Regions from separate parts of the Pseudomonas sp. 1L-E-NC-VB-C3 genome, predicted to be linked through region 2. Evidence: predicted binding sites of a transcription regulator. Region 2 holds the regulator's gene; each other region holds the start of a gene.
What was found. The regulator FliA, encoded in region 2, starts transcription of late flagellar genes. The targets are predictions, from matches to a motif close to CTAAAGTTTNNNNNNNNNNNGCCGNTAA.

Region 1 (7,237 bases), on a different contig from region 2:
GAACGGGCCGATGCCACGGCAGAACAGCGGACGGATGTAGGCCGGCACGAAGCCCGGGAAATCGAAAGCGTTTTCGACGCCTTCTTCTTGGGCCATCTGGCGGATGTTGTTGCCATAGTCGAAGGTAGGAATGCCCTGCTTCTGGAACTCCAGCATGGCTTTGACGTGCACCGCCATCGACTGCTTCGCGGCTTTGATCACAGCGGCTGGTTCGGTCTTGGCGCGGGCGCGGTATTCGTCCCAGCTCCAGCCGGCCGGCAGGTAGCCGTTGAGCGGGTCGTGGGCGCTGGTCTGGTCGGTGACCATGTCCGGGCGCACGCCGCGCTTGACCAGTTCCGGCAGGATTTCCGCCGCGTTGCCGAGCAGGGCGATGGAAATCGCTTTGCCTTCTTTGGTGTATTTGTCGATGCGCGCCAGTGCGTCGTCGAGGTCTTTGGCTTGCTCATCGACGTAACGGCTTTTCAGGCGGAAATCGATGCTGACCTGTTGGCACTCGATGTTCAGCGAGCAGGCGCCGGCCAGGGTGGCGGCCAGCGGTTGTGCGCCGCCCATGCCACCGAGGCCGGCGGTGAGCACCCAGCGGCCCTTGAGGTCAGCGTTGTAATGCTGGCGCCCGGCTTCGACGAAGGTTTCATAGGTGCCCTGAACGATGCCCTGGCTACCGATGTAGATCCAGCTGCCGGCGGTCATCTGGCCGTACATGGCCAGGCCTTTGGCGTCGAGCTCGTTGAAGTGTTCCCAGCTCGCCCAGTGCGGCACCAGGTTGGAGTTGGCGATCAGCACGCGCGGCGCGTTGCTATGGGTCTTGAATACGCCGACCGGCTTGCCCGACTGCACCAGCAGGGTTTCGTCGTCGTTCAGATTAGTCAGGCTTTCAACGATCTTGTCGTAGCACTCCCAGTTCCGCGCAGCGCGGCCGATGCCACCATAGACCACCAGTTCTTTCGGGTTCTCGGCGACTTCCGGGTCGAGATTGTTCATCAACATGCGCAGCGGCGCTTCGGTCAGCCAGCTCTTGGCGGTCAGCGTGTTACCGCGTGCGGCGCGAATCTGCACGTCACGAAACTTGTTGCTGTTCTGGGTATTGTCAGTCACGAAAAAGACTCCTCAGCGATCAATTCAAACCAACCCTGGCAGTGGGCAGCAGCCTGCGCGCTGTGCTGCGCGACAAGCGAATCAGTGGACGCTGCGGAGAGTCTCGACCGACTCATACGCATACGTCTTTACTTGTACATACAAGCATATGCAATCAAGCGGCCAACTTGCTGGAGGAGTGTTCAGGAAAAATCAGAGGTAGGGCTGGAGAGCGCCTGAATCGAGGGTTCTGGCGTGAATGAAATTTTCTTCGCAGTTATTTTGGGGAGGTTGGGATTGGCTACGACAGCGTGGGTTTGCGCCACGCTGGGGCGTTCGGTAACAAGTTGGTGCGCGGAAGGGAAACAAGAGTGGGGATGGCTTGTGGCGAGGGGATTTATCCCCGCTGGGCTGCGCAGCAGACCGCTTTTTTAATCAAGAATGGGGCCGCTTCGCGACCCAGCGATGATAAATCCCCTCGCCACAGGGTGTGTTCAGTTCTGGAGGAGTTCGATCACGCAGCATGCGGCGTTGGTAGAGACTTCGACCAGCCCACTGTTGCCGTCCAGCTGCAGGCAATCATGCCGACCGAGCTGCGAAACGCCGTCGCCAACACGCACGTCCATCCGCTCACTGACACTGAACACCAGCACCGTCGATGCCGAGCTGAAAAACCGCTGCTCACCGGCCAACCACTGCAACCGTGCGCTGTAACGTTGCGGCGCGTAGATCAGATTGAAATCGCGAATCGCACCGCCGAGCAAGGTGCAGGACACCTGACTTTCGCCGCTGAAGGCGAACGGGTCCAGCGGTAACAGTGGGCGGGTAGCGTCACCGTCGACGCACAGGGTCATGCCGTCGCCCTGCAACACGGTGATCACTCGCTGGTAACCGGCGAATGTCGAGAAACCGCCCGATTCGGCGATGTCGGCAATTGACAGGCGCCAGCCGAAACCGTCCAGGCCAGCGCCCGCATCCCGAGTGATTTCCTCGGTGCTGCCGCCGCCGTTTTTCCACGGCATGCGCGGGTAGCCTTCGGCGCGTAAAACCTTTATCTGATTCATTTGTGAAAGCGCCCTTCCAGACGATGACGCGAACCCGGGTGAATCAAACGTGCCGCCGTCACCGGTTGACGCCCCGACCAAGTCCGCCGACGGATCAGCAGACACGGCTCGCCCTTTTCGATCTGCAGCAACTTGCACTCCGACGGCTCGGCAAGAATCGCTTCGACCACGTGCTCGCCCTCGGTCAGCGGCGCGACCTGATTGAGATAGGCATAGGGCGTTTGCAGGGTGAAATCCTGCTTGAGGTATTCCGGCGCGACCAGGGCGTTGACGAAACGGTCTTCGATTTGCACCGGGATGTCATTTTCGTAATGCACGATCAGTGAGTGGAAGACTTTCTGGCCTTCGCGCATGTCCAGCGCCAGCGCGCGTTCGGAACCGGCGGCCTCTTCTTCGAGGGTGATGACCTGACAGGTGTGGCGATGCCCGCGCGAGGCGATTTCGTCGGCAATGTTGTGCACTTCGAACAGCGCGGACTGGCTCTTCGGTTCGGCGACAAACGTGCCCACGCCTTGCATGCGCACCAGCAGGCCGTCGGCGGTCATCTCGCGCAGGGCGCGGTTGATGGTCATGCGGCTGAAGCCGAGCTGGCTGACCAGTTCGCTTTCGGACGGCACGCGGTAGTGCGGCGGCCAATTACCGCTGTCGATTTGCTGGGTGATCATCTGTTTGACGCGGGCGTACAAGGGCGCCGGACTGTCGCCCATGTTCGCGGCCAACGGAGAAACTGGAGGCGGAGTCGGCACGGTTGATCCCTGTTCATTGGATGAAAGTGACTAGCTTGCCGGAGTTTACCGGGCAGGCAAACGTCTGTATATGTATATACAAATAACACACGATGGGGTGCCGAACGATGTCCGCCTTCTTTGCCGAACGCGCACTGCTGCCTAACGGATGGGCCAAAAATGTACGTCTCGAGGTCAGCGCCGATGGCCTGCTGACCCGAATCCAGGCCGATTCCAGCGCAGACGAAGCCGAGCGGCTGCGCGGGCCGTTGCTGCCGGGGATGCCCAATCTGCACTCCCACGCCTTCCAGCGTGCCATGGCTGGATTGGCCGAGGTGGCCGGCAACCCCAACGACAGTTTCTGGACCTGGCGCGATCTGATGTATCGCCTCGTCGGAAAAATCAACCCGGATCAGCTCGGCATCATCGCCCGTCAGCTGTACATCGAAATGCTCAAGGCCGGTTACACCTCGGTCGCCGAATTTCACTACGTGCACCACGACAGCAACGGCCAGCCGTATGCCGATCCTGCCGAACTGGCTTTGCGTATCAGCCAGGCCGCCAGCGAAAGCGGCATCGGTCTGACCCTGCTGCCAGTGCTCTACAGTCATTCCGGATTCGGCGGGCAGACGCCAAACGATGGCCAGCGTCGCTTTATCAACAGCACTGAAAACTATCTGAATCTGCAAGCGCGGTTGCAGCCATTACTGGCGCAGCAAAAGGCGCAATCGCTGGGCCTGTGTTTCCACTCGCTGCGGGCGGTGACGCCACAACAAATCAGCGAAGTGTTGGCGGCCAGTGACAAACAATGCCCGGTGCACATACACATCGCCGAACAGCAAAAGGAAGTCGACGATTGCCTGAGCTGGAGCGGTCGTCGTCCGCTGCAATGGCTGTACGAGAACACTGAAGTCGATCAGCGCTGGTGTCTGGTCCACGCAACCCACGCCAATCCGCAAGAAGTCACTCTGATGGCCAACAGTCGCGCGATCGCCGGGCTGTGCCTGACCACTGAAGCGAATCTGGGTGACGGGATTTTCCCGGCGGTGGACTTTCTTGCCCAGGGCGGGCGCATGGGCATTGGCTCCGACAGCCATGTGTCGCTGAGCGTGGTGGAAGAATTGCGCTGGCTGGAATATGGCCAGCGTCTGCGTGACCAGCGGCGCAATCGCTTGTATGGCGCGCAGCAGCCGATGGTCGGCCGCACGCTGTATGACGCGGCGCTGGACGGCGGCGCGCAGGCGCTGGGTCAACCGATTGGTGCGCTGGAAGTGGGCAAGCGCGCGGACTGGATTGTCCTGGACGGTAGCGATCCGTATCTGGCGACGGCTGCGGGGGACGGGATTCTCAATCGCTGGTTGTTCGCCGGCGGCGATCGCCAGGTGCGCGATGTGCTGGTCAATGGTCAATGGGTGGTGCGCGATGGCCGGCATGCTGGCGAAGAGCAAAGCGCCCGAGCCTTCACCCAGGTCCTGCGCGATCTCTTGGGCTGACCCAAAACTAAACTGTGGGAGCGAGCCTGCTCGCGAACTCGGTGTATCAGTCCGTATTCAGGTCGACTGATACACCCTCTTCGCGAGCAGGCTCGCTCCCACAGTTGATTTGTATCGAGGCTTAATTGGAGGTCTTGGCCATCTGCCGATCCGACGCGCGCCAGATCAGGCGTGTGGTGTCGTAACCCTGCTGACGCGCCTTGCTCAGCAATTCTTCACGCACTACGCCGTTGACGGTCGGTGTGCGTGACAGCAGCCACAGGTACTTGCGACTCGGATCGCCGACGATGGCGGTCTTGTAATCGTCGCTGACGTACAACACCCAGTACTCGCCCTTCGCCACACCCGGCACCAGACGCGAGAACCAGTTATCGAATTCGACCCAGAGCTTGTCGGTCTTGCCCGGCACTTGTGGATAAGCCGTGCCCTTGGCTTCTTCCCACTGCCACTCCGGAGTCAGGCAACGGTTGAGCACGCCGACATTACCGTCAGGCTTGAGGGTGTAATGGGCTTCGGATTGCGCGCAGTGGCGCTGGAAGTACATCGGCAAGCGTGCGAGTTCATACCAGGTGCCCTGATAACGCTTGAGATTGACGCTGTTGACGGTCTTGGGCGCCAACGGGTCGACGCCGGAAGTGGCGCAGCCAGCCAGTACCAGGCCAGCAAAAAGGATCAGCAATAACCGCTTCATTTTTTTCTCCGTGGGCGCGAAGCCCCGGTTTACTTCAGGCCTTGGCCGGAAAACATCAGCACTTTGTCACCGGCGTATTGCACGCTGATAAAGCTGTTCTTGTCGCCCCAGGTGCAGCTGGACATACCGAGCGCGCCCGAGCAATCGGTGGGCTTGCCGAGAAGGGTTTCCACTTCGGACTTGGCCATGCCGGCCGAGAGCTTGGAGTAGTTTTCCTGATTGACCTTGCTGCATGCGGCCAACAGCACGCAAAACGACAGCAGGGCGATAGATCGCAGCGACATGGTGAAACTCCTGGAACGAGGGGGGATGGCATGGTGCCAACCAGAAGCTTAGAAGAGAAAAGTGTCATCTGGTTCCGTGACCGAACGCCTATTTATCAGCCCGCCCGTCCGGCTTTTGTCGGTAAATCAAAAACTTTGTGAAGCCGTCGAGCATTTCGTCGACTTTCCCTGCAAACGCCTAATCTTTGGCGCGGCGCGGTCGAAAATAAGAGCAGCGCAACGCTGCCGAATATGGCAAATTGCCGCCCTTTCCTGACCAGCCCCTTCGCGGTAGTTCATTCGATGACCAGAAACATGAAATTCAGCCACAAGATTTTGCTGGCTGCTGCCCTTGTGGTGGCCGTTGCGTTCGCCTGTTTCATCCTCTTCAACGACTATCGCCAGCGTCAGGCATTGAGCAGCAGCACCGAAGCGACCATGCAGGAACTGGGTAGCCTGACCACCAGCAACATCCAGACCTGGCTGGAAAGTCGCATTCAACTGCTGCAATCGCTGTCGCAGCAAGTCGCCGTCGACGGCAACGCGCCCGCCAGCCTCAAGCGCATCATCGACCTGCCCGCCTACACCGGCAATTTCCAGCTCAGCTATTTTGGCGGTGCCGACGGCGTGATGTTCTCGGTGCCGGCCGGCAACCGTGCGCCGGACTACGATCCACGGGCGCGCGGCTGGTACAAAGCGGCCAACAGCGCGCAGCAGACCATCGTCACCGAACCGTACATCGCCGCCTCGTCGGGCAAACTGGTGATCACCGTCGCCACCCCGGTACAACGTCAGGGCCAGATGCTCGGCGTCGCCGGTGCCGACATCGATCTGACCAGCGTCAGCGCGATCATCAACTCGCTGAACTTCGGCGGCCACGGTCATGCATTCATTGTCAGCGCCGAAGGGAAAATCCTGATTCACCCGGACAGCAAGCTGGTGCTCAAAACACTGGCCGAGGCTTATCCGAACGGTGCGCCCAAAGTCAGCCCGGGCCTGAAAGAAGTCGAGTTCGACGGCAAGACCCAGTTGATCTCATTCACCCACGTCAACGGCGTGCCATCGGCTGACTGGTACGTGGCGCTGGTGCTCGACAAAGACACCGCGTTCTCGATGCTCAGCGAATTCCGCACCTCGGCACTGATCGCCATGGTCATCGCCGTGTTGATCATCATCGGCCTGCTCGGCATGCTGATTCGCGTGCTGATGCAACCGCTGCTGACCATGGGCCGTGCGATGCATGACATCGCTGAAGGCGAAGGCGATCTGACCAAACGTCTGGTGATTCACGGCAATGATGAATTCGGCGCGCTGGGTACGTCGTTCAACCGCTTCGTCGAACGCATTCATACGTCGATCCGCGAAGTGTCCTCGGCCACCGGCCAGGTCAACGAAGTCGCCCTGCGTGTGGTCGCTGCCTCGAACTCGTCGATGTACAACTCCGACCAGCAGGCCAGCCGCACCAACAGCGTCGCCGCCGCGATCAATCAGCTCGGCGCCGCCGCCCAGGAAATCGCCCAGAACGCCGCGCTCGCCTCGCAGCATTCCAGCGATGCGCGCAGCCTCGCGGTCGACGGCCAGCAGGTGGTGGATAAAACCATCCACGCCATGCAACAACTGTCGGCGAAGATCAGCGATTCCTGCGGCAACATCGAAACGCTGAACAGCAACACGGTGAACATCGGCCAGATTCTCGAAGTGATCACCAGCATTTCCCAGCAGACCAACCTGCTCGCACTCAACGCCGCCATTGAAGCCGCGCGTGCCGGTGAGGCCGGACGCGGTTTCGCCGTGGTCGCCGACGAGGTGCGCAACCTTGCGCACCGCACCCAGGATTCGGCGCAGCAAGTGCAGAAGATGATCGAAGAGCTGCAGGTCGGCGCACGCCAGGCGGTAACCATCATGACCGAGAGCCAGCGCGAGAGCG
Region 2 (7,237 bases):
TGCCGTGCAGCTGATCGAGCAGCGATTCAAATTCGGCGTCGGTGATTTCATCGCTCGCCGCCGTGTCGGCAACCGGCGCGGGCGCCACAGCAGCGGCCGGAGCCTCAGCCTGGGCCTTGACGGCATTCAGCGAGTCCAGCAGTTGTTCGAATTCGTTATCGGTGATGTCGTCCGAGGAGTCGCTTTCAACGACCAGTTCTTCGATCATCTCGGCAACCGGCGAAGCCGGGGCTTCATCCGCCGATTGCGGTTCGGCCAGACGCGCCAGCGCGGCCAGCAGTTCCGGCGTGGCAGCGGTGATCGGTGCACGCTCACGGACTTCGCTGAACATGCTGTTCACCGCGTCCAGTGCTTCGAGCACCACGTCCATCAGTTCTGCATCAACGCGACGCTCACCCTTGCGCAGGATGTCGAAGACGTTTTCGGCGATGTGACAGCACTCCACCAGCTCATTGAGCTGAAGGAAGCCGGCGCCCCCTTTTACAGTGTGGAAACCGCGAAAAATTGCATTGAGCAGATCTGCATCATCCGGGCGGCTTTCCAGCTCGACCAGTTGTTCGGACAGTTGCTCAAGAATCTCGCCGGCCTCAACCAGGAAATCCTGAAGGATCTCTTCATCGGCGCCGAAGCTCATTAATGGGGTGCTCCTACAGGTCTAAAAACCCAAAAAACCCGAATTCCGAAACTCTAGAATCCAAGGCTGGATAACAAATCGTCCACATCGTCCTGACCGGACACAACGTCTTCTCGTTTATCGGCATGAATCTGCGGACCTTCACCCTGCGAGAGATGTTTTTGTGGATCTTTTTCAGCAAGCATTGCGGCGCGGTCATGTTCGATGCCCGCAAAGCGGTCGACCTGACTGGCCATGAGCACGAGTTTGAGCAGATTGCTTTCGACTTCGGTGACCAGTTGGGTCACACGCTTGATCACTTGACCTGTGAGGTCCTGGTAATCCTGAGCAAGCAGGATGTCGTTGAGGTTGCTCGACACCGCACGGTTGTCCGTGCTGCTGCGTGACAGAAAACCGTCGACCCGGCGCGCCAGTTCACGGAACTCTTCAGCCCCGACCTCGCGACGCATGAAGCGGCCCCAATCGGCGCTCAACGTCTGCGCTTCATCAGCCAGACTGTTGACCACCGGCGTGGCGCTTTCCACCAGATCCATGGTGCGGTTGGCCGCGGCTTCCGTCAGCTTGACCACATAGCCCAGGCGTTCGGTGGCGTCGGTGATTTGCGACACTTCCTCGGCCTGCGGCATGTGCGGATCGATCTGGAAATTGACGATCGCACTGTGCAGTTCACGTGTGAGCTTGCCCACTTCCTGATACAGGCCGCGGTCACGGGTCTGATTGAGCTCATGGATCAGTTGCACCGCGTCGCCGAACTTGCCTTTTTCAAGGCTCTCGACCAGTTCGACCGCGTGTTTTTTCAGGGTCGATTCGAAATCGCCCTGTGATGATTCGTTATGCTCCATAGCTCCCCCGCGCATTCATCAGCCGATGCGTTCGAAAATCTTCTCGATTTTGTCTTTCAACGCTTGAGCCGTGAAAGGTTTGACCACGTAACCGTTCACACCGGCCTGAGCGGCCTCGATGATCTGCTCGCGCTTGGCTTCAGCAGTCACCATCAACACCGGGAGGTGCTTGAGTTTTTCATCGGCGCGCACGTGACGCAGCAGGTCGATACCGGTCATGCCCGGCATGTTCCAGTCCGTTACCAGAAAGTCGATGCTGCCGCTGTTGAGCACCGGAATGGCAGTGGTGCCATCGTCGGCCTCGACGGTGTTGGTGAACCCAAGATCGCGCAGCAGGTTCTTGATGATCCGCCGCATCGTTGAGAAGTCATCAACGATGAGGATTTTCATGTCTTTGTTCAATTCGACCTCCAAGCAGTCTTAAACGCGCCCAGCACCTGGACGCGCCACTTCAATCAATCGGCGCAGCACTTAAAGTTTGTCTGGAGCACAACGGATCGAGACCGGCGCCGTTCATCACCGCACCAGCCTCGTTTCGCAGTGTCCCCACACTGCCTTCAGCGCGCTCGCCACTCCCCCAAACGCCCCCGCAGACGGGCCGCGCACTGGCTGTGTAACTGGCTGACCCGCGATTCACTGACGCCAAGGACTTCACCGATTTCCTTGAGGTTCAGCTCTTCGTCGTAGTACAGCGCCAACACCAGTCGCTCACGCTCCGGCAAATTGGCAATCGCGTCCGCCAGCGCCGCCTGAAAGCGTTCATCTTCCAGATCGCGTGACGGCTCCATATGAGCACTGGCGCCATCCTCGTGCAGCCCTTCGTGTTCGCCGTCCTGCAAGAGGTCGTCGAAACTGAACAGGCGACTGCCCAAGGTGTCATTCAGAATCCCGTAGTAATCGTCGAGACTCAATTGGAGTTCGGCCGCAACCTCGTGATCTTTAGCGTCACGGCCGGTTTTAGCTTCAATCGAGCGAATCGCGTCGCTGACCATCCTGGTATTACGGTGAACCGAGCGTGGTGCCCAATCCCCTTTGCGCACTTCATCGAGCATCGCGCCGCGGATTCGAATGCCCGCGTACGTTTCGAAACTGGCGCCTTTGCTGGCGTCGTATTTGGTCGAGACTTCCAGCAAACCGATCATCCCGGCCTGGATCAGGTCTTCGACCTGCACGCTGGCCGGCAGGCGCGCCAGCAAGTGATAGGCAATGCGCTTGACCAGTGGCGCGTAACGCTCGATCAATTCGTATTGCGCGTCACGCGCCGACTTTTTGTAAAGATTCATGCCACTGGCGGTCATATCACAGGCCCTGCGGTTTGCTGCACGAGACGCTCGACGAAAAATTCCAGATGCCCGCGCGGGTTGGCGGGCAGCGGCCAGGTATCGACCTTCTGGGCGATGGCTTTGAAGGCCAGTGCGCACTTGGAACGGGGAAAGGCTTCGTAGACGGCGCGCTGCTTCTGCACTGCCTTGCGCACGCTTTCGTCGTATGGCACGGCGCCGACGTATTGTAGGGCGACGTCGAGGAAGCGATCCGTGACCTTGGTCAACTTGGCGAACAGGTTGCGCCCTTCTTGCGGGCTCTGCGCCATGTTGGCCAGCACGCGGAAGCGGTTCATGCCGTAGTCGCGGTTGAGCAACTTGATCAGCGCGTAAGCGTCGGTGATCGAAGTCGGCTCGTCGCAGACCACCAGCAACACCTCTTGCGCGGCACGAACGAAACTGACTACCGAGTCACCAATACCCGCAGCGGTGTCGATCACCAGCACGTCGAGATTGTCGCCGATGTCGCTGAACGCCTGGATCAGGCCGGCGTGTTGCGCCGGGCTCAGGTGCACCATGCTCTGCGTGCCGGAGGCCGCCGGCACGATGCGAATCCCGCCCGGGCCTTGCAACAGCACGTCGCGCAGTTCGCAACGGCCTTCGATAACGTCGGCCAGTGTGCGCTTGGGTGTCAGCCCCAGCAGAACGTCGACGTTCGCCAGGCCCAGGTCGGCGTCCAGCAGCATGACCCGACGGCCAAGCTCTGCCAGCGCCAGCGACAAGTTCACTGACACGTTAGTCTTGCCGACGCCACCTTTGCCGCCGGTCACCGCGATCACCTGTACGGGATGCATGCTGCCCATGTTATTTCTTTACCTTGTCTTGCATAGACGGAGGCCACATTACTGGCTGCGCGTTCCTGATCGGAACAATGCGTGGCAGACCATCGATGTAGGTACAAAAACTGTTCATGATTACCTCAGCCAACCTGCTTGGTCGGGCTGTGATAGATATCAGCGAACATGTCAGCCATGGCTTCTTCGCTGGGTTCTTCCTGCATTTGCACGCTGACGGCGCGGCTGACCAATTGATGACGACGCGGCAGATGCAGATCATCCGGAATCCGTGGGCCATCGGTCAGGTACGCGACCGGCAATTCATGACTGATCGCCAGGCTCAACACTTCGCCGAGACTGGCCGTTTCATCCAGTTTAGTCAGGATGCAACCGGCCAGCCCGCAACGCTTGTAACTGTGATAAGCGGCGGTTAGAACCTGTTTCTGGCTGGTGGTTGCCAGGACCAGATAATTTTTTGAGCGAATGCCACGCCCGGCCAGGCTCTCAAGCTGCATGCGCAACGCCGGATCACTGGCTTGCAGCCCGGCAGTATCGATCAAAACCACGCGTTTGCGTAGCAGTGGATCCAATGCCTGCACCAGCGACTGGCCCGGATCGACGTGCGTCACCGGCACGTTGAGGATGCGTCCGAGGGTTTTCAGTTGTTCCTGCGCGCCGATGCGGAAGCTGTCCATGCTCACCAGTGCGACGTTCTGCGCGCCGTACTTGAGCACGTAACGCGCGGCGAGCTTGGCCAGCGTGGTGGTCTTGCCCATGCCGGCGGGGCCGACCATGGCAATCACACCGCCCTCTTCCAGCGGCTCGACTTCCGGTACGGCAATCATCCGCGCCAGGTGCGCGAGCAGCATGCGCCAGGCCTGACGCGGCTCTTCGATATCGGTGATCATCGCCAACAGGTCGCGCGACAGCGGGCCGGACAGGCCGATGCGCTGCAGACGGCGATACAGATTGGCCTGGGCCGGACGGCTGCCTTGCAGCTGATTCCAGGCCAGGGTGCCGAGCTGCACTTCCATCAACTCGCGCAAGCTGTTCAATTCAAAACGCATCGAATCCAGTGCACGCGGATCGACACCCGCCGAGGCCTGCGCAGGCGCTGCGGCCGGGCGCGTCGGTGCGGCGTAGGTCGGCTCGCTCAGTGGTTCGGCAGCAGTCAGCGGCAGGCCTGCGGTCAACGGCAGCCCGGCGAACAACTGCTGATTGGTGTTGCCGTCGGCTTCGCCACGCAGGCTCAGCTCGGCCTGGGCGGTGACGATGCGCGACTGGGTCTTGCGCAGCTCGTCTTCGAGTTCCATGTTCGGAACCCGTGGCGCCAGCGCCGACAATTTGTAATCCAGAGCCGCCGTCAACTCGACGCCGCCAGCAATGCGGCGGTTGCCGATGATGGCGGCATCAGCGCCCAGCTCATCGCGAACCAGCTTCATGGCCTGACGCATATCGGCGGCGAAAAAACGCTTAACTTGCATAAACCACTACCTCAGCCGTTGGGCCCTACTGTCGCAACGATGGTCACTTGCTTGTTGTCCGGTACTTCCTGGTAGGCCAGTACATGCAGCCCTGGCACTGCGAGGCGACCGAAGCGCGAGAGCATCGCGCGAATCGGGCCTGCTACCAGCAGGATCACCGGTTGGCCTTGCATTTCCTGCCGCTGGGCCGCTTCGATCAACGAACGTTGCAGCTTCTCGGCCATGCTCGGCTCCAGCAGAACGCCCTCTTCCGAGCCTTGTCCTGCCTTCTGCAGACTATTGAGCAATATCTGTTCCAACCTTGGTTCCAATGTGATTACAGGCAGCTCGGACTCAGTGCCTACAATGCTTTGGACGATGGCGCGCGATACGCCGACCCGCACAGCGGCGACCAGCGCGGCGGTATCTTGACTCTTCGCGGCGTTGTTCGCGATCGCCTCGGCGATGCTGCGGATGTCGCGCACCGGCACGTGCTCGGCGAGGAGCGCTTGCAGAACCTTGAGCAACTGCGACAGCGAAACCACGCCCGGCACCAGCTCTTCAGCCAGTTTCGGCGAGCTCTTGGCCAGCAATTGCATGAGTTGCTGCACTTCCTCGTGGCCGATCAGCTCACTGGAGTGCTTGTACAGAATCTGGTTCAAGTGGGTGGCGACCACGGTGCTGGCGTCGACCACGGTGTAGCCGAGCGATTGCGCCTGCGCACGCTGGCTGATTTCGATCCACACCGCTTCCAGGCCGAAAGCCGGATCTTTGGCGTTGATCCCGTTGAGCGAGCCATACACCTGGCCGGGGTTGATCGCCAGTTCGCGGTCCGGGTAGATCTCGGCCTCAGCGAGAATCACGCCCATCAGCGTCAAGCGATAAGCGCTCGGCGCCAGATCGAGGTTGTCGCGGATGTGCACGGTCGGCATCAGGAAGCCCAGATCCTGCGAGAGCTTCTTGCGCACACCCTTGATCCGCGCGAGCAATTGCCCACCCTGATTGCGGTCCACCAGCGGAATCAGGCGATAGCCGACTTCCAGGCCGATCATGTCGATCGGCGTCACGTCGTCCCAGCCCAGCTCTTTGGTTTCCATGGCGCGGGCTGGCGACGGCAGCAGTTCCTGCTGACGCTTGACCTCTTCCAGCGCGACAACCTTGGCAACGTTCTGCTTTTTCCAGAACAGGTACGCGCCGCCCGCAGCCAGCGCGGCCATGCTCAGGAAGGAGAAGTGCGGCATGCCCGGCACCAGACCCATCACCGCCATCAAACCAGCGGCCACGGCCAGCGCTTTCGGCGAGGCGAACATCTGGCGGTTGATCTGCTTGCCCATGTCTTCCGAGCCGGAAGCACGGGTCACCATGATCGCCGCTGCTGTAGATAACAACAGTGATGGCAATTGCGCCACTAAACCGTCACCGATGGTCAGCAAGGCGTAAACCTTGCCCGCGTCGCCGAAGCTCATGCCATGCTGGAAGATACCCACGGCCATGCCGCCGATGAGGTTGATGAACAGAATCAGCAGGCCGGCGATCGCGTCACCACGGACAAACTTGCTGGCACCGTCCATCGAACCGTAGAACTCCGCCTCCTGGGCGACTTCCTGACGGCGCGACTTGGCTTGATTCTGGTCGATCAGGCCGGCGTTGAGGTCGGCGTCGATCGCCATTTGTTTGCCGGGCATCGCATCGAGGGTGAAGCGCGCGCTCACCTCGGAAATCCGCCCGGCACCCTTGGTCACCACGACGAAGTTGATGATCATGAGGATCGCGAAGACCACGATACCGACCACGTAGTTACCGCCAATCACCACCTCACCGAAGGCCTGAATCACCTTACCGGCAGCGGCGTGGCCGTCCTGACCGTGGAGCATGACCACTCGCGTCGAGGCCACGTTCAGCGCCAGTCGCAGCAACGTCGCCACCAGCAGGATCGTCGGAAACACGGCGAAATCCAGCGGCCGCAGCGCGTACACGCAGACCAGCAGGACGACGATGGACAGGGCAATGTTGAAGGTAAAGAAGACGTCGAGCAGGAACGGCGGTACCGGCAACATCATCATCGCCAGCATGACCAGCAGCAACAACGGCACGCCCAGATTGCCTCGACTGAGGTCGGCAACGTTGGTGCGTGCTGTATTGAATAACTGAGTGCGATCCACCGGTTTTCCCCGTTCCTTTAAAGCAAACTTTTGACGCC
Region 3 (7,237 bases), on a different contig from region 2:
CCGCTGGTGGTACATCATGCCGATTGTGTTCATCACATACAGCCTGGCCTATCTTGATCGCGCCAACTACGGTTTTGCCGCCGCGTCGGGCATGGCCGAAGACCTGATGATCACACCGGGTCTGTCCTCGCTGCTTGGTGCGCTGTTCTTTCTCGGTTACTTTTTCTTCCAGGTTCCCGGCGCGATCTACGCGCAAAAGCACAGCGTCAAGAAGCTGATTTTCGTCAGCCTGATCCTCTGGGGTGGTCTGGCCACGTTAACCGGCGTGGTGTCCAACGCCTATTGGCTGATCGTCATTCGCTTCATGCTCGGCGTGGTCGAAGCGGCGGTGATGCCGGCGATGCTGGTGTATCTGTGCCATTGGTTCACCCGTGCCGAACGTTCGCGGGCCAACACCTTTCTGATCCTCGGTAACCCGGTGACGATGCTGTGGATGTCGGTGGTGTCGGGCTATCTGGTGCAGCATTTCAGTTGGCGCTGGATGTTCATCATTGAAGGTCTGCCGGCGGTGTTGTGGGCGTTTATCTGGTGGCGTCTGGCTGATGATCGACCAGCTCAGGCCAAGTGGCTCAATGAGCAGGAAAAACACGATCTGGAAAGCGCGCTGGCCGCTGAGCAGGTCGGGATCAAAGCGGTGAAGAACTACGCCGAGGCGTTCCGTTCGCCGAAGGTGATCATCCTGGCGCTGCAGTTTTTCTGCTGGAGCATCGGCGTCTACGGTTTCGTTTTGTGGCTGCCGTCGATCCTCAAGGCCGGCGCGCAGATGGACATGATCGAGGCTGGCTGGCTGTCGGCGCTGCCGTATCTGGCGGCGGTGATCGGCATGCTCGCGGTGTCGTGGGGTTCGGACAAATTGCAGAAGCGCAAACGCTTCGTCTGGCCGCCGCTGCTGATCGCCTCCATCGCGTTCTACGGCTCGTATGCCTTGGGCGCCGAACACTTCTGGTGGTCGTACACGCTGCTGGTGATTGCCGGCGCCTGCATGTACGCGCCGTACGGGCCGTTCTTCGCCATCGTCCCGGAGATCCTGCCGGCCAACGTCGCTGGCGGCGCCATGGCGCTGATCAACAGCATGGGCGCGCTCGGTTCTTTTGGCGGCTCGTATCTGGTCGGTTATCTGAACAGCTCCACCGGTTCGCCCGGCGCTTCCTATTTATTGATGAGCGGCGCGCTGTTGCTGTCGGTGGTACTGACGATTTTCCTCAAGCCCGGCGCCAGTGATCGCGTCGTCGCCAAAGCCGTCGCCACGCCGCGTGTGCCGGCGCATTCCTGAAAGGACTTTTGCCATGAAAAAACAGGTCGTGCTGTACAAGAAACTTTCGCCCGCGCTGATGGCGCGCCTGCAAGAGCAGTTTGACGTAACGCTGATCGAAAGCCTCGACGCCGACGGCCTCATGCAGCTGCGCGATGCCCTGCCCCGCGCCCACGGTTTGCTCGGGGCCAGCCTGAAACTAGATGCCGCGCTGCTGGATCTGGCGCCGCAGCTGGAGGCGATTGCCAGCGTCTCGGTGGGTGTTGACAACTACGACATCGAGTATCTGAATCGGCGCAAGGTTCTGCTGACCAACACCCCCGACGTGCTCACCGAAACCACCGCCGACACCGGTTTCGCCCTGATCCTCGCTGCCGCGCGGCGGGTGGTCGAACTGGCGAACATGGTCCGTGGCGGGCAGTGGAGCCGCAACATCGGCCCGGCGCATTTCGGCACCGATGTGCACGGCAAGACGCTGGGCATCATCGGCATGGGCCGCATCGGCGAGGCCCTGGCCCAGCGCGGGCATTTCGGTTTCGGCATGCCGGTGATCTACCACAGTCAGTCGCGCAAACCGGCGGTCGAGGAGCGTTTCGACGCACAATATCGCAGCCTCGAAGAGTTGCTCCAGCAGGCCGATTTCATTTGCCTGACCTTGCCGCTGACGGCGCAGACCGAACGTTTGATCGGCGCCGAGCAATTTGCGCTCATGCGGCCGGAAAGCATTTTCATCAATATCTCGCGGGGCAAGGTGGTTGATGAGGCGGCGATGATCGAGGCGTTGCGCAGCAAGCGGATTCGCGCGGCAGGGCTGGATGTGTTCGAGCGCGAGCCGTTGAATCATGATTCGCCATTGTTGCAGTTGAGCAACGTGGTGGCGACGCCGCACATGGGCTCGGCGACCCACGAAACGCGTGAGGCAATGGCGCGGTGTGCGGTGGAGAATCTGTTGGCGGCGTTGAATGGACAGCGGCCGGCGAATCTGGTGAATCCTTGATGCTGATCGTTCCCACGCTCAGCGTGGGAATGCAGCCCGGGACGCTCCGCGTCCCTTCCGAAAGTTGGAACGCGGAGCGTCCCTAGAGGCATTCCCACGCGGAGCGTGGGAACGATCAGCAAGGCGCCGGTTCAGGCAATGCAAGACCCTCAGGCACTGCGCGCCTGCAACAGCTGCACCGCACACAAGGCAATCCGCGCGCAGGCATCCGCCAGTTTGACCCGATCCCCCACCAGCCCGATACGAATATGTCCCGCCGCGCTCGGCCCGAACGCTTCGCCGGCCAACACCGACACGCCGTAGCCTTCCAGCAAGCGCTCGGCAAATGCCTGGGCGCCGAGGCCGGTCTGACGAACGTCGACCATCACGAACATGCCGCCATCCGGGCGAATCGGCTGCAACCCAGGGCAACCGTGCAAACGCTCGCACACCAGATCGCGGCGCAAGCGGTATTCCTCGCGCATCTGAGAGACTTCCGGCAGATCACTTTGCAGCGCTACTTGCGCGGCCTTCTGTACAAAATCCGGCAGACCGAAGAGCATGCTCAGCGACAGATTCACCAGATGCTCGGCCAAGGGTTTCGGGCCGATCATCCAGCCGATGCGCCAACCGGTCATTGCATGGGATTTCGACAGACTGTTGATCGTCGCGGTGCGCTCGGCCATGCCCGGCAGGCTCGCCGGGCTGATGTGCTCGCCTTCATATAACAGCTCGCTGTACACCTCATCGCTGATCAGCCACAGGTCATGGCGAATGCACAGCGCTGCCAGTTCCTGCCAGATCAGCAAGGACAAACTCGCGCCGCTGGGGTTGTTCGGACTATTGAGCAGCATGGCGCGCGTTCTCGGCGTGATGCGCGCAGCGACATCGGCCGGGTCGACACGAAAACCGTTCTCGGGGCGAACCGGCACCGCAATCACCTTGGCACCGCAGGCGCCAAACACACCTTCGTAAGTGACGTACATCGGCTCAGCGACGATCACTTCATCGCCCGGATCGAGCAGACACTGCGCCACCGAGTACACCGCGCATTGTGCGCCGGGCAGGACAATCACCTGATCAGGATCAACCCGTTGACCACTGCGCTGGCGATGACGCTCGGCAATCAGCCTGCGCAGCTCGAACCGCCCACGCACGTCGGCGTAATGGGTATCGCCGGCCAACAGGCTATCGATCGCGCCATGGACGATCGGCAACGGCGTATCGAAATCCGGATCGCCGACGCTCAACAACAAAACATCAACGCCCTCGGCGCGCAGTTCCAGCGCTCGGTCGTGAATCTGCCAGGCAGCGGCACCCTCCCCGGCGATTCGTTGGGTCAAGGCTGAATAGCGCATGTACGTCTCCTGTTAGCGCGGTTTCCAGCCTTCACCGTATCTCAAATCACGAAACGCGCCACCATCGCGTTCAAATCCACTGCCAGTCGCGACAGCTCGTGGGTCGCGGCGCTGGTCTGGTTGGCCCCGGCGGCCGATTGCGTGGCGAGGTCGCGAATATTGACCAGGTTGCGATCGACCTCACGGGAGACTTGCGCCTGCTCTTCCGACGCGCTGGCGATGACCAGGTTGCGTTCGTTGATCTGGTGAATCGATTGCGTGATCTGCTCCAGTGCCACGCCAGCCGCGCGGGCCATTTCCAGAGTGGACTGGGTACGCTGGTTGCTTTGCTGCATCGAGGAGACCGCTTCACCGGTGCCGTTCTGGATGCCGGCAACCATTTTCTCGATTTCCTGGGTCGACTGCGCGGTGCGATGGGCCAAGGCTCGCACTTCATCAGCCACCACGGCAAAGCCACGGCCAGCCTCGCCGGCACGCGCGGCTTCAATCGCAGCGTTGAGCGCCAGCAAGTTGGTCTGCTCGGCGATGGCACGAATCACGTCCAGCACCTTGCCGATGTCACGGCCCTGCGCGGCGAGGCCTTCGATCATCTGCGCGGTGTTCTGCACGTCGTGGGTCATGGTCTGGATCGCGTCGACGGTTTTCACCACTTGATCGCGACCTTCGCGGGCGGCGTGGGTCGACTGATTGGAAGCTTCGGAAGTCGAAACGGCATTGCGCGCCACTTCTTCCACCGCAGCGGTCATCTCGTTGACGGCCGTGGCGGCCTGTTCGATTTCGTTGTTCTGCTGCTGCAACCCGCGCGACGCTTCTTCGGTGACCGCGCTGAGTTCTTCGGCAGCGGCGCCCAGTTGCGTGGCGGAACCGGCGATCTGCTCGATGGTTTTGCGCAGGTTGGTCTGCATCGCGGCCAAGGCTTCGAGCAGGCGCGCCGGTTCGTCCTTGCCGTCGACTTCGATGGCTTTACTGAGGTCACCGCCAGCAATGGTTTGCGCAGCGAGCACGGCGCGGTTGAGCGGCGTGACGATGCTGCGGGTCAGCAACCAGGCGAGCAACACGGTGGCCAGCGCCGCAATCACGGCGACGATGATGATCCCGGTGATGGCGCTGTCATAGTTTTCACCGGCCTTAATGGCCGCCGCTCTGGCCCCGGCGGTATTCATGCCGATCAGCTTGTTGAGCTGCTCGCCCATCTGATCGGTGCCTTCCTTGATGCGCGTGTTGATCAACGCGCGCATCGCTTCCAGATCGCCCTTGCGCGACAGCTCAATCATCTGATTCTGCGCTTGCAGGTAATTATCGAGCGTCGTCGAAAACGTCTGGAAGACCGCGCGCTCTTCAGGGCCTGCCGGCAACGCAGCGTAGCTGGCCTGCGCTTTGCGCACCTTGTCGACGAGCACCGCGATGCGGGTTTCTGCCTCTTGCAGGCTGGCCGGTTCGCGATTGACCAGCACACGGAACGAGAGAATGCGCATGCGCAGGACGTTTTCCGTGACCACGCTGAGGTGGGTCACGCTTGGCAATTGGTTGGTGTCCATGTCGACCGACGCCTGACGAATGACCGTCATGCGGCTGACCGCGAACACGCCGAGGACAATCACCAACAAGGCGATAAAGGCAAAACCGAGGAAAGCACGTGGCGCGATATTCAGGTTACGCAGGGACATGGTCGGACTCTCGAAAGAAAGAAACTACGAGCGTCCATGCCGTGAGCACTGGCCCATAGCGGGCGACAGTCCGGCGGCACTGAATTGTGGTTTTGTGTGCGCCTGACCGTTGTATCGGCCAGGCTTGAGGAAGGTTTCGGGTCTGCGGTAAATATTTTTCAGGACGTGGCAACAATCAAAAACTGCTCCGCTGCCCTTGGTAGGAGCTGTCGAGTGCAACGAGGCTGCGATCTTTTGATCCTGCTTTTAAAAGTCAAAAGATCGCAGCCTCGTTGCACTCGACAGCTCCTACATAGGCAAGCCGATCAGCGTTGGGCGGCGAGTTGCCAGACCCGAGCAATATCGGTGGCGCGTTCACGCAGCAGGCGCGGTGCTTCGGCGCAGGCTTGTTCGAGTGTCATCGGTCCGCTGGTCACGGCGAAAGCGGCGTCGATGCCGTGTTGATAGAGTTCCTGGTAGCCCTCGCCCAAGGTCCCGGCGATCACAATTACCGGCACAGCGTGTTGTTTGGCAACTCGCGCAACACCGAACGGCGTTTTGCCGCGAAGGGTTTGCGCATCGAAGCGGCCTTCTCCGGTAATCACCAGATCCGCACCCTTGACCGCGTCAGCGAGCCCGACCAGTTCCGCTACCACCTCGACGCCCGCCTGAAACTGCGCACCGAGAAAAGCCTTGGCCGCAAACCCCAGACCACCCGCCGCGCCGCTGCCCGGTTCATCGCGCACGTCCCTGCCCAATGCTTGCGCGCAAAGCTCGGCGAAGTGCCCCAGCGCCTGATCGAGCTGCTCAACCTGCGCAGGCGATGCGCCCTTCTGCGGGCCGAAAATGGCCGAGGCGCCGTGGGGGCCGCAGAGCGGATTGTTGACATCAGCGGCGATGTCGAAACGCACATCGGCCAGACGTCGATCAAGCCCACTCAGGTCCAATCGCGCCAGTTGCGCCAAGGCCAGGCCGCCGGGCACCAGCGACTGATTCTGCGCATCCAGCAACTTCACCCCCAGCGCCTGCATCGCCCCGGCGCCGGCGTCATTGGTCGCGCTGCCGCCAATCGCCAGAATCACCCGTTGCGCGCCGGCATCCAGCGCTGCACGAATCAATTCACCCGTGCCAAACGTGCTGCTTATGCAGGCATCGCGCTGTCCCGGCGGGACCAGTTGCAGACCGCTGGCCTCGGCCATTTCGATGATCGCGGTGTGGTTGTGCGGTAGCCAACCCCAAGCAGCATCGACCGGCGCGCCCAGTGGACCGCGCACGCGGGTGCGGCGTAACTCACCTTCGCAGGCTGCAAGAATCGACTCGACCGTGCCTTCGCCGCCATCGGCCATCGGGCATTTGATCAGCGTCGCCTGCGGCCAGACCTGCGCCAGTCCGAGGGCAATGGCTTCGGCAACGCCTTGGGCACTCAGGCTGTCCTTGAACGAGTCGGGGGCGATGACGATTTTCATGGGAATTCTCCGGTTGCAGTGGCGTTCATGCTGCCAGCGGTCGTGAGCGTTGACGCCAGTCGGGTGCACAAGTGGCGTCGACGTTTATTGTTCATTTCCACAAAAGATATGTGTTGGTCGTACCGGCCTCATCGCTGGCAAGCCAGCTCCCACAGGGTTCTGCGGTGGCTATGGAAGTTATGAACGCCTTCTGACCTGTGGGAGCTGGCTTGCCAGCGATGGCGGCCTCAAGGACAACTCATGGCAATGGATCAGTCTGCGGCAGCAGCTGCACCCCAAGATACAACGCCAGCATCCCGTCCAGCTTCAACGGATCAACCCCGCTCAACTCGGCAATCCGCTCCATGCGATAACGCAGACTATTGCGATGAATGCCCAACGCCTCAGCGCAGGCCTGACTCTGCCCGTCGTGCTCGCACCAACTGCGCAGGGTCGCCAGCAACTGGCCGTTGCTGTCCTTGGCGATGACCTGGCGCAGCGGCTTGAGCAGTTCGTCCAGCGCATCATCGTTGCGATGACGCCACAGCATGACCGGCAAG
Region 4 (7,237 bases), on a different contig from region 2:
TTCACCCGGCGCCTCTGCACCCCGCGCCGATGGAGCCGCGCTTCTTTATCAAACGTGTGCCGCAATCGCTGAGCACGGTGCTCGGCGCCGGTTTGATCATCGGTTCGTTCTACGGTCTGGCGCCGCTGTACGCCTCGCAACAGGGGCTGACGACCGAGCAGGTCGGTCTGTTCATGGGTAGCTGCATTTTTGCCGGCTTGCTGGTGCAGTGGCCGTTGGGCTGGTTGTCCGACCGTTATGACCGCGCATTGCTGATTCGCTGCTTTGCCGGGTTTCTGGCGGTGGCGGCGTTGCCGTTGGCGATCATGCCGCAGGTGCCGCTGGAGGTGTTGTTCGTCGTCGGCTTCTTCTGTTCGCTGGTGCAGTTCTGCCTGTATCCGCTGGCGGTGGCGTTTTCCAACGACCACGTCGAAGGCGATCGCCGGGTGTCGCTGACCGCGATGTTGCTGGTGACCTATGGCGTCGGCGCGAGCATCGGGCCGCTGCTCGCGGGTGTGCTGATGAAGTTTCTCGGCAGTCAGAGCCTGTATGCGTTCTTCAGCTTCTTCGCGCTGGTGCTGGTCTGGCGGATTCGTCCGAAAGCAGTGACCAACCTGCATCAGGTCGACGACGCACCGCTGCATCACGTGGCAATGCCGGACAGCATGTCGAGTTCGCCGCTGGTGGCGGCGCTCGATCCGCGTGTTGATGAGCAGGTGGTGCAGGAGCAGATGGTGCAGGATCCGGCGCCGGTCACTCCTGAGCCCGAACCGGAGCCCGAGCCCGTTGCGCAGCCGGAAGCAGTCGTTGAAACCGAACTGGACAGCGGCAATGACGATAAGCCTGCGCCGGATATCAGTGGTGGCAGGCCTTGAGTCGCACATAAACACCGGCGCATAAAAAAGGGCAGTCCCGCACAGGACTGCCCTTTTTATTTGTCGCTGCGACTCAGAGATCGTCTTTGTCGAAACGCCGTGCTTCACGCTGCAACTGGTAAACGAAACGCTCGACGTTGCGCGCAGCCTGGCCACTGATGTTGTGGAAGCGCAGACCGGCGAAGGTGATGTTGAGTTTTTCTTCGAAGTGCAGGTAGCGCAGCTCGACCGATGTTGGCTGATTGCCGAACAGCGGCGGGGCGATCAGGCGGTCGTAGACCTGGCCCAGTTGCAGGCGATCAGTGATGTCGCCTTCGAAACGGAATTTGCAGCCAGTGGCGGAGATGTCCAGCAGCTTGCCGTGCAGAGGAACCTTGAGCTTTTCGCCGCCCAGTTCAACGCTGACCAGGTCGGTGAGTTTCAACGCAGCGCGGAAGGCGTTGCGGCGCTGGTGGTAGACCACTTCGCTCGGCAGGTCGCCGGTGTAGAAACGGTCGCCGTCGGATTCTTCGATGTTCAGCGTGCCGTTGCATTCCCAAGCGATGCGCACGCCGTCATGAAAGCCTTCGACCTTGAACGGTTCGCCCGCTTGCAGGAAGCGCTCGCCATCGCGCGGGATCATTTCGTCCAGGGCGATCGTCGCGGTTTCGCGGTCGACCTTGATCAGGTAACTCTGAAAACGCTGGCTGCGTTCATGGAAGGTGATGATCAGTGGATCGTGGCTGTCTTGCAGCTGGCGCAGGTTGCTGGAGATTTCCAGTGGCGTGGTGAGCACCTTCGGAGGCTGCGGAGCATCATCCGCGCTTAGGGTGTTGGACACGGTTCTTCAATCTCCAGACAAAATAAGACGACTGGCCAGTATTTTGCCAGCATGTTGCGCAGGTGGATAGTACAGGGTCACCGAATGGCTCATGCCTGGCTGAGCGTTCGCGGCTTGACCGGTTTGGCAAAGGTCCCGCTGGCGTCGTAAAGCGCTGGCGGCTCACCGCCGGTGAGGATCTTCAGCTGATTGGCCGTGGTCGCCTGCTGGATCTGGATCGACTGGCCATTCTTGACGTTGGCAGCCTGGCACTGGGCGATCAGCGCGGTCAGGGCATCGCCCTGGGTCAGCAACTGGTCGCCAATGCTCGAGTGACTGGCCAGTTGCTCAAGACCTGTGCGATCGGTCGGCAGGTTGAGGCTGGCGAGGATTTCGCTGCGCTTGCGGCCATGCTGCTCGAGCAGAATGATCAACGCTTGCTTGGTCGCCAGAATTTCTTCCAGCAACGGCATGTCACGACCATGCAAAGCGAGGGATTCGGTTTGCAATAACTCCAGCAATTGTTGCGCTGGAGCAAAGTCGTCGTTGATCAGTTGCAATAAGTTAGTGTCGTGCATGGCTGGCCTTGGGGTTTAAGCGTCCAAAAGCCTGGCGCCGGCAAAAGCCTAGCGCTGGGCTTCGAAGTTGAGCAGTTTGCTGGCTACACGGTTGCTGTCGACTTTATAGCTGCCATCGGCAATCGCGGCTTTCAACTCGGCCACACGGGCTTTGTCGACAGCAGGCTGATCGCGCAGCTTGTCAGTGACCTTCTGCAACTGTTGAGCCTCATTGCTGAGGTGTACCGACTCCCCGCTTTTGGCGACATTGGCCTGTTCGGCCTGGGTATTCAGCGGCGCGGAGGGGCTGTTTTCAGCGCTTTCCTTGGCGTTGCTGGTACGTGTGCTGCCGGTTAGTGACGAGGAACTGTTCAATCGGTTGAAATCGATAACCATGATAAAAAACCTCTGGGAATTTGGACGCTTGCCATGTTTTCGGCTATCCCCTGAAAAACTTTAGGCCCAATCAACCATAAGCTTGCATGCGCCGTTGCGAGACCTGCTGCGGCACAGTTTAGGGAAGCGACGGGATCGGCGCCAGTTTTCTCCACGAGGCTTTTACATGGCCACTTCGACCTGTCCCGGCGCAATCACCTGCGCCTTGATAACTCTTTGAGAATTAAGGTTTTTTACTCGAATCTGTTCTTTCATGCCGCCATTGGAGAGCGCTTCCCCCGGCATGCGTACGGCAAGGGTGCCGCTGCGCGCAGTGATCACCACCTGGTCACCCTTGCGGACCACTTCGGCCTGTTCCAGATGCACCAGGGTGATGACCTGATCGGCGACCGTTGGTCGGGTAAGTTTCTGCCCGATCGCTTCGTCGACGGAGGTCAGGAAACCCTGGTTGATCGTGCTGACGTCGCGCTCGCGCAAGGTCACGTCCTGCGGCTCGATAATGCCGGCGCGTTTCAGCGGACGAGTGGTCGTCACGATCTCGCGAAACAGGCGGACTTGAGCGGGTACGAACACCGTCCAGGGCGAGCTGCCTTCGCAGCGAACCTTCACCGTGACGCGGCCCAGCGGGCGTGCCGGGCTCTCCAGAGTCGCTGTCAATTCCTTGTCGCACATGGGCATGCGCATGCGCGGGTCGAGCTGGTTGACTTCGATTTCGTAGCGGCCTTCGGTTTGACTGGAAGCCAAATAGTCTTCTACGGTGAATTCAAGAAAGCCCTGAGTCACGCCGATAAGCATATCAGGCAAGGTAACCGCATCTGCATGGGCAGGACTGCCAGCAAGCAAGCAGCAAACGGCGGACACCGCGCAAAGCCCTTTGCGAAGGGAAGATGTCAGGCGTCGGGAAAATGTCGTTTGAGCGTTCATACGAGTTAAAAAGCAAGCGCCGTGCCGTTTAGCAATGAATGTGCGTCGCAACAACACTTGGCGTTGATGTAGGAGTCTGGGCATGGCTGGTGTAATGGATTCGGTGAACCAGCGCACGCAACTGGTAGGGCAGAATCGCCTCGAGCTGCTGTTGTTCCGTCTCGACGGGCCGCAGCTCTACGGGATCAACGTGTTCAAGGTACGGGAAGTGTTGCAATGCCCGTCCCTTACCTTGATGCCCAAATCCAGTCCTGTCGTGTGCGGGGTAGCGAATATACGGGGAGCGACCATTCCGATCCTGGATCTGGCAATGGCAACGGGCTCCGGTGCGTTGAAAGACAAGAACAGTCCGTTCGTGATCATCACGGAGTACAACACCAAGACCCAGGGTTTCCTGGTCCGCTCGGTGGAGCGCATCGTCAACATGAACTGGGAAGAGATCCATCCGCCACCCAAGGGCACCGGTCGCGATCACTACCTGACCGCTGTGACGCGGGTCGACAACCAGTTGGTCGAAATCATCGACGTCGAGAAGGTGCTGGCCGAAGTGGCGCCGACGCCGGAAGCGATTTCGGTGGGCGTGGTCGATGTCGAGACGCAGACCAAGGCATTGTCGCTGCGGGTGCTGACGGTCGATGACTCGTCGGTGGCGCGCAAGCAGGTCACGCGTTGTCTGCAGACCATCGGTGTCGAAGTGGTGGCGCTGAACGACGGCAAGCAGGCGCTGGATTACCTGCGCAAGCTGGTCGACGAGGGCAAGAAGCCGGAAGAAGAGTTCCTGATGATGATTTCCGACATCGAGATGCCGGAGATGGACGGGTACACCCTGACGGCGGAAATCCGCGGCGACGCACGCATGCAAAAGCTCCATATCATCCTGCATACTTCGTTGTCGGGGGTATTCAATCAGGCGATGGTGAAGAAAGTCGGTGCTGATGACTTTCTGGCCAAATTCCGTCCTGATGACCTCGCATCCCGGGTAGTCGACCGGATCAAAGCAGCAGATATCAGCTAGGGGCCTTCTGCCCCTGGCGGTCAACACGATTTAAGAGGCGGCATCATTGTCTACGGGTAATTTGGATTTCGAACAGTTCCGGGTCTTCCTGGAAAAAGCCTGTGGCATTCTGCTCGGTGAAAACAAGCAGTATCTGGTCTCGAGCCGTCTCAACAAACTGATGGAGCAGCAAGGCATCAAGTCCCTGGGTGAGCTGGTACAGCGCATCCAGACCCAGCCGCGCAGCGGTTTGCGCGAGCAGGTGGTCGATGCCATGACGACCAACGAAACCCTGTGGTTTCGCGACACCTATCCGTTTGAAGTCTTGAAGAACAAGGTACTGCCGGAAGCGATCAAGGCCAGCCCCAACCAGCGTCTGCGGATCTGGTCGGCGGCCTGCTCGTCGGGACAGGAACCGTACTCGCTGTCGATGTCGATCGACGAGTTCGAGCGCAGCAACCTGGGTCAGTTGAAGATGGGTGTGCAGATCGTTGCCACCGATCTGTCGGGCCTGATGCTCAACAACTGCAAGACCGGCGAGTACGACAGCCTGGCGATCGGTCGCGGTCTGTCGCCGGAACGCCTGCAACGCTACTTCGACCCGAAAGGGTCGGGGCGCTGGGTGGTCAAGGCGCCGATCAAGAGCCGGGTGGAATTCCGCTCGTTCAACCTGCTCGACAGCTACGCGGCGCTGGGCAAGTTCGACATCGTGTTCTGCCGCAACGTACTGATCTACTTCTCTGCCGAAGTGAAGAAGGACATCCTGTTGCGCATTCACAGCACGTTGAAGCCGGGCGGGTATCTGTTCCTTGGCGCTTCGGAAGCGCTGAACGGATTGCCGGATCATTACCAGATGGTTCAGTGCAGCCCGGGGATTATTTACAAGGCGAAATAAGCGGTTTGCGCTGATACAAAAACGGGAGGCCCGCAAAGGCCTCCTTTTTTTATGCCCGAATTATTTTCCACGAATCCCCTGTGGGAGCGAGCCTGCTCGCGAAAGCGGTCTGTCCATAAGACAGTTGGCGCCTGACACGCCGCCTTCGCGAGCAGGCTCGCTCCCACAGGGATCTGCGCTGACCTGGCAACGACGGCAAGCGGCAGAAAAGCGGCATCCGGCGGTAACCGGTTGCCGCTTTTCTGGCATTGCCGCTTAGCCTGTTCGGCACAAAGCCCCGGAATACGGGGCTTTGATCATTTGGCACGGCGCTTGCTAAAGCTCAAGTACGAAAAACCGGTCACCTGAAGGTTCCCGACATGAGCATCAGCTTCGACAAAGCGCTGGGCATTCACGAAAAGGCATTGGGCTTCCGCGCCCAGCGTGCCGAAGTGCTGGCCAACAACATCGCCAACGCCGACACCCCGAACTACAAAGCGCGGGATCTGGATTTCTCCAAAGTGCTCGAAGCACACACCGAGAAGACCAAGACCGGCGGCCACTTTGCCCTGAACATGACCAACAGCCGGCACATCGAGGCTGAAGGGCTGGGCAATGGCGACGAGTCGCTGATGTATCGCACGCCGATGCAGCCTTCGATCGACCAGAACACCGTCGACGCTCAACTGGAACAGTCGAACTACGCGGAAAACGCCGTCGGCTTCCAGGCCAGCTTCACCTTGCTCAACAGCAAATTCAAAGGGCTGGTGTCAGCCCTGCGCGGAGAATAATCCATGTCCCTGTCCAGCGTTTTCAACATTGCCGGCAGCGGCATGAGCGCGCAGACCACGCGTCTGAACACCGTGGCGTCGAACATCGCCAACGCCGAAACCGTTTCGTCGAGCATCGACCAGACCTACCGCGCCCGTCATCCGGTGTTCGCCACCATGTTCCAGGGCGGCCAGGCCGGCGGCAGCAATTCGCTCTTCCAGAACCAGGACGCGGCCGGGCAGGGCGTGCAGGTGCTTGGCGTTGTCGAAGACCAGAGCAACCTCGAAGCGCGCTACGAGCCGAACCATCCGGCTGCCGACGCCAAGGGCTACGTCTACTACCCGAACGTCAACGTGGTGGAAGAAATGGCTGACATGATTTCCGCGAGCCGCTCGTTCCAGACCAACGCGGAAATGATGAACACCGCCAAAACCATGATGCAGAAGGTACTGACCCTCGGTCAGTAATAAGGGGCGACTGCCATGAGCGTTACGGATACCACCAGCAGCCTGAGCATGAACGACATCCTGGCCAACTCGTCGAAGAAGGCCAGCAGCACGACGTCGGGCGGCATCGCTTCGGCGACCAACAGTGCCACCGGCGGCCAGGCGCTGGGCAAGGATGCTTTCCTGCAATTGCTGGTCACCCAGCTGAAAAACCAGAACCCGCTCGACCCGCAGGACAACAGCGCCTTCGTCGCGCAGTTGGCGCAGTTCAGCAGCCTTGAAGGCATCACCACGCTGAACTCCACTGTCAGTGGCCTTGCCGGCAACTACAACTCGTCGCAGGCGCTGCAAGCGTCGTCGCTGGTCGGTCGCAACGTGATCGTGCAGACCAACACCGCCCAGCTCGATGACCCGAGCAAAGGCCTGACCGGTTCGGTCACCGTGCCTTCGTCGATTGCCGGCGGCACCGTGACCATCACCGACAAGGACGGCAAGACCGTGCGCACCATCGACCTAGGCAGCCGCGCTGCCGGCGATGCCAGTTTCACTTGGGACGGCAAGGACACCGCCGGCACCGTGGTTCCGGTCGGCACTTACACGTTCAAGGCCAACGCACCGATCA

Region 1: the regulator FliA is predicted to act here: its motif matches at 5,510-5,537, upstream of AC0Z5Z_RS07235 (methyl-accepting chemotaxis protein).
Region 3: the regulator FliA is predicted to act here: its motif matches at 5,365-5,392, upstream of AC0Z5Z_RS04205 (methyl-accepting chemotaxis protein).
Region 4: the regulator FliA is predicted to act here: its motif matches at 2,643-2,670, upstream of flgM (flagellar biosynthesis anti-sigma factor FlgM).

What each region holds. Positions count from the first base shown of each region.
Region 1 is NZ_JBXAWD010000003.1:372,620-379,856, forward strand. It holds gene hutU (urocanate hydratase) at 1-1,095, opposite strand, end outside; gene AC0Z5Z_RS07210 (HutD/Ves family protein) at 1,569-2,138, opposite strand; gene hutC (histidine utilization transcriptional repressor HutC) at 2,135-2,845, opposite strand; gene AC0Z5Z_RS07220 (formimidoylglutamate deiminase) at 2,992-4,356, shown strand; gene AC0Z5Z_RS07225 (lipocalin family protein) at 4,478-5,047, opposite strand; gene AC0Z5Z_RS07230 (hypothetical protein) at 5,077-5,331, opposite strand; gene AC0Z5Z_RS07235 (methyl-accepting chemotaxis protein) at 5,614-7,237, shown strand, end outside.
Region 2 is NZ_JBXAWD010000007.1:171,909-179,145, reverse strand. It holds gene AC0Z5Z_RS13660 (chemotaxis protein CheA) at 1-634, opposite strand, end outside; gene AC0Z5Z_RS13655 (protein phosphatase CheZ) at 688-1,476, opposite strand; gene AC0Z5Z_RS13650 (chemotaxis response regulator CheY) at 1,495-1,866, opposite strand; gene fliA (RNA polymerase sigma factor FliA) at 2,034-2,774, opposite strand; gene fleN (flagellar synthesis regulator FleN) at 2,771-3,601, opposite strand; gene flhF (flagellar biosynthesis GTPase FlhF) at 3,718-5,058, opposite strand; gene flhA (flagellar biosynthesis protein FlhA) at 5,070-7,199, opposite strand.
Region 3 is NZ_JBXAWD010000002.1:164,956-172,192, reverse strand. It holds gene AC0Z5Z_RS04220 (MFS transporter) at 1-1,273, shown strand, start outside; gene AC0Z5Z_RS04215 (2-hydroxyacid dehydrogenase) at 1,287-2,249, shown strand; gene AC0Z5Z_RS04210 (pyridoxal phosphate-dependent aminotransferase) at 2,399-3,586, opposite strand; gene AC0Z5Z_RS04205 (methyl-accepting chemotaxis protein) at 3,628-5,253, opposite strand; gene AC0Z5Z_RS04200 (glycerate kinase) at 5,559-6,698, opposite strand; gene AC0Z5Z_RS04195 (sugar diacid recognition domain-containing protein) at 6,937-7,237, opposite strand, start outside.
Region 4 is NZ_JBXAWD010000017.1:53,407-60,643, reverse strand. It holds gene AC0Z5Z_RS23405 (MFS transporter) at 1-854, shown strand, start outside; gene AC0Z5Z_RS23400 (flagellar brake protein) at 928-1,674, opposite strand; gene AC0Z5Z_RS23395 (flagella synthesis protein FlgN) at 1,764-2,231, opposite strand; gene flgM (flagellar biosynthesis anti-sigma factor FlgM) at 2,280-2,606, opposite strand; gene flgA (flagellar basal body P-ring formation chaperone FlgA) at 2,769-3,530, opposite strand; gene AC0Z5Z_RS23380 (chemotaxis protein CheV) at 3,613-4,545, shown strand; gene cheR (protein-glutamate O-methyltransferase CheR) at 4,592-5,419, shown strand; gene flgB (flagellar basal body rod protein FlgB) at 5,779-6,189, shown strand; gene flgC (flagellar basal body rod protein FlgC) at 6,193-6,636, shown strand; gene flgD (flagellar hook assembly protein FlgD) at 6,652-7,237, shown strand, end outside.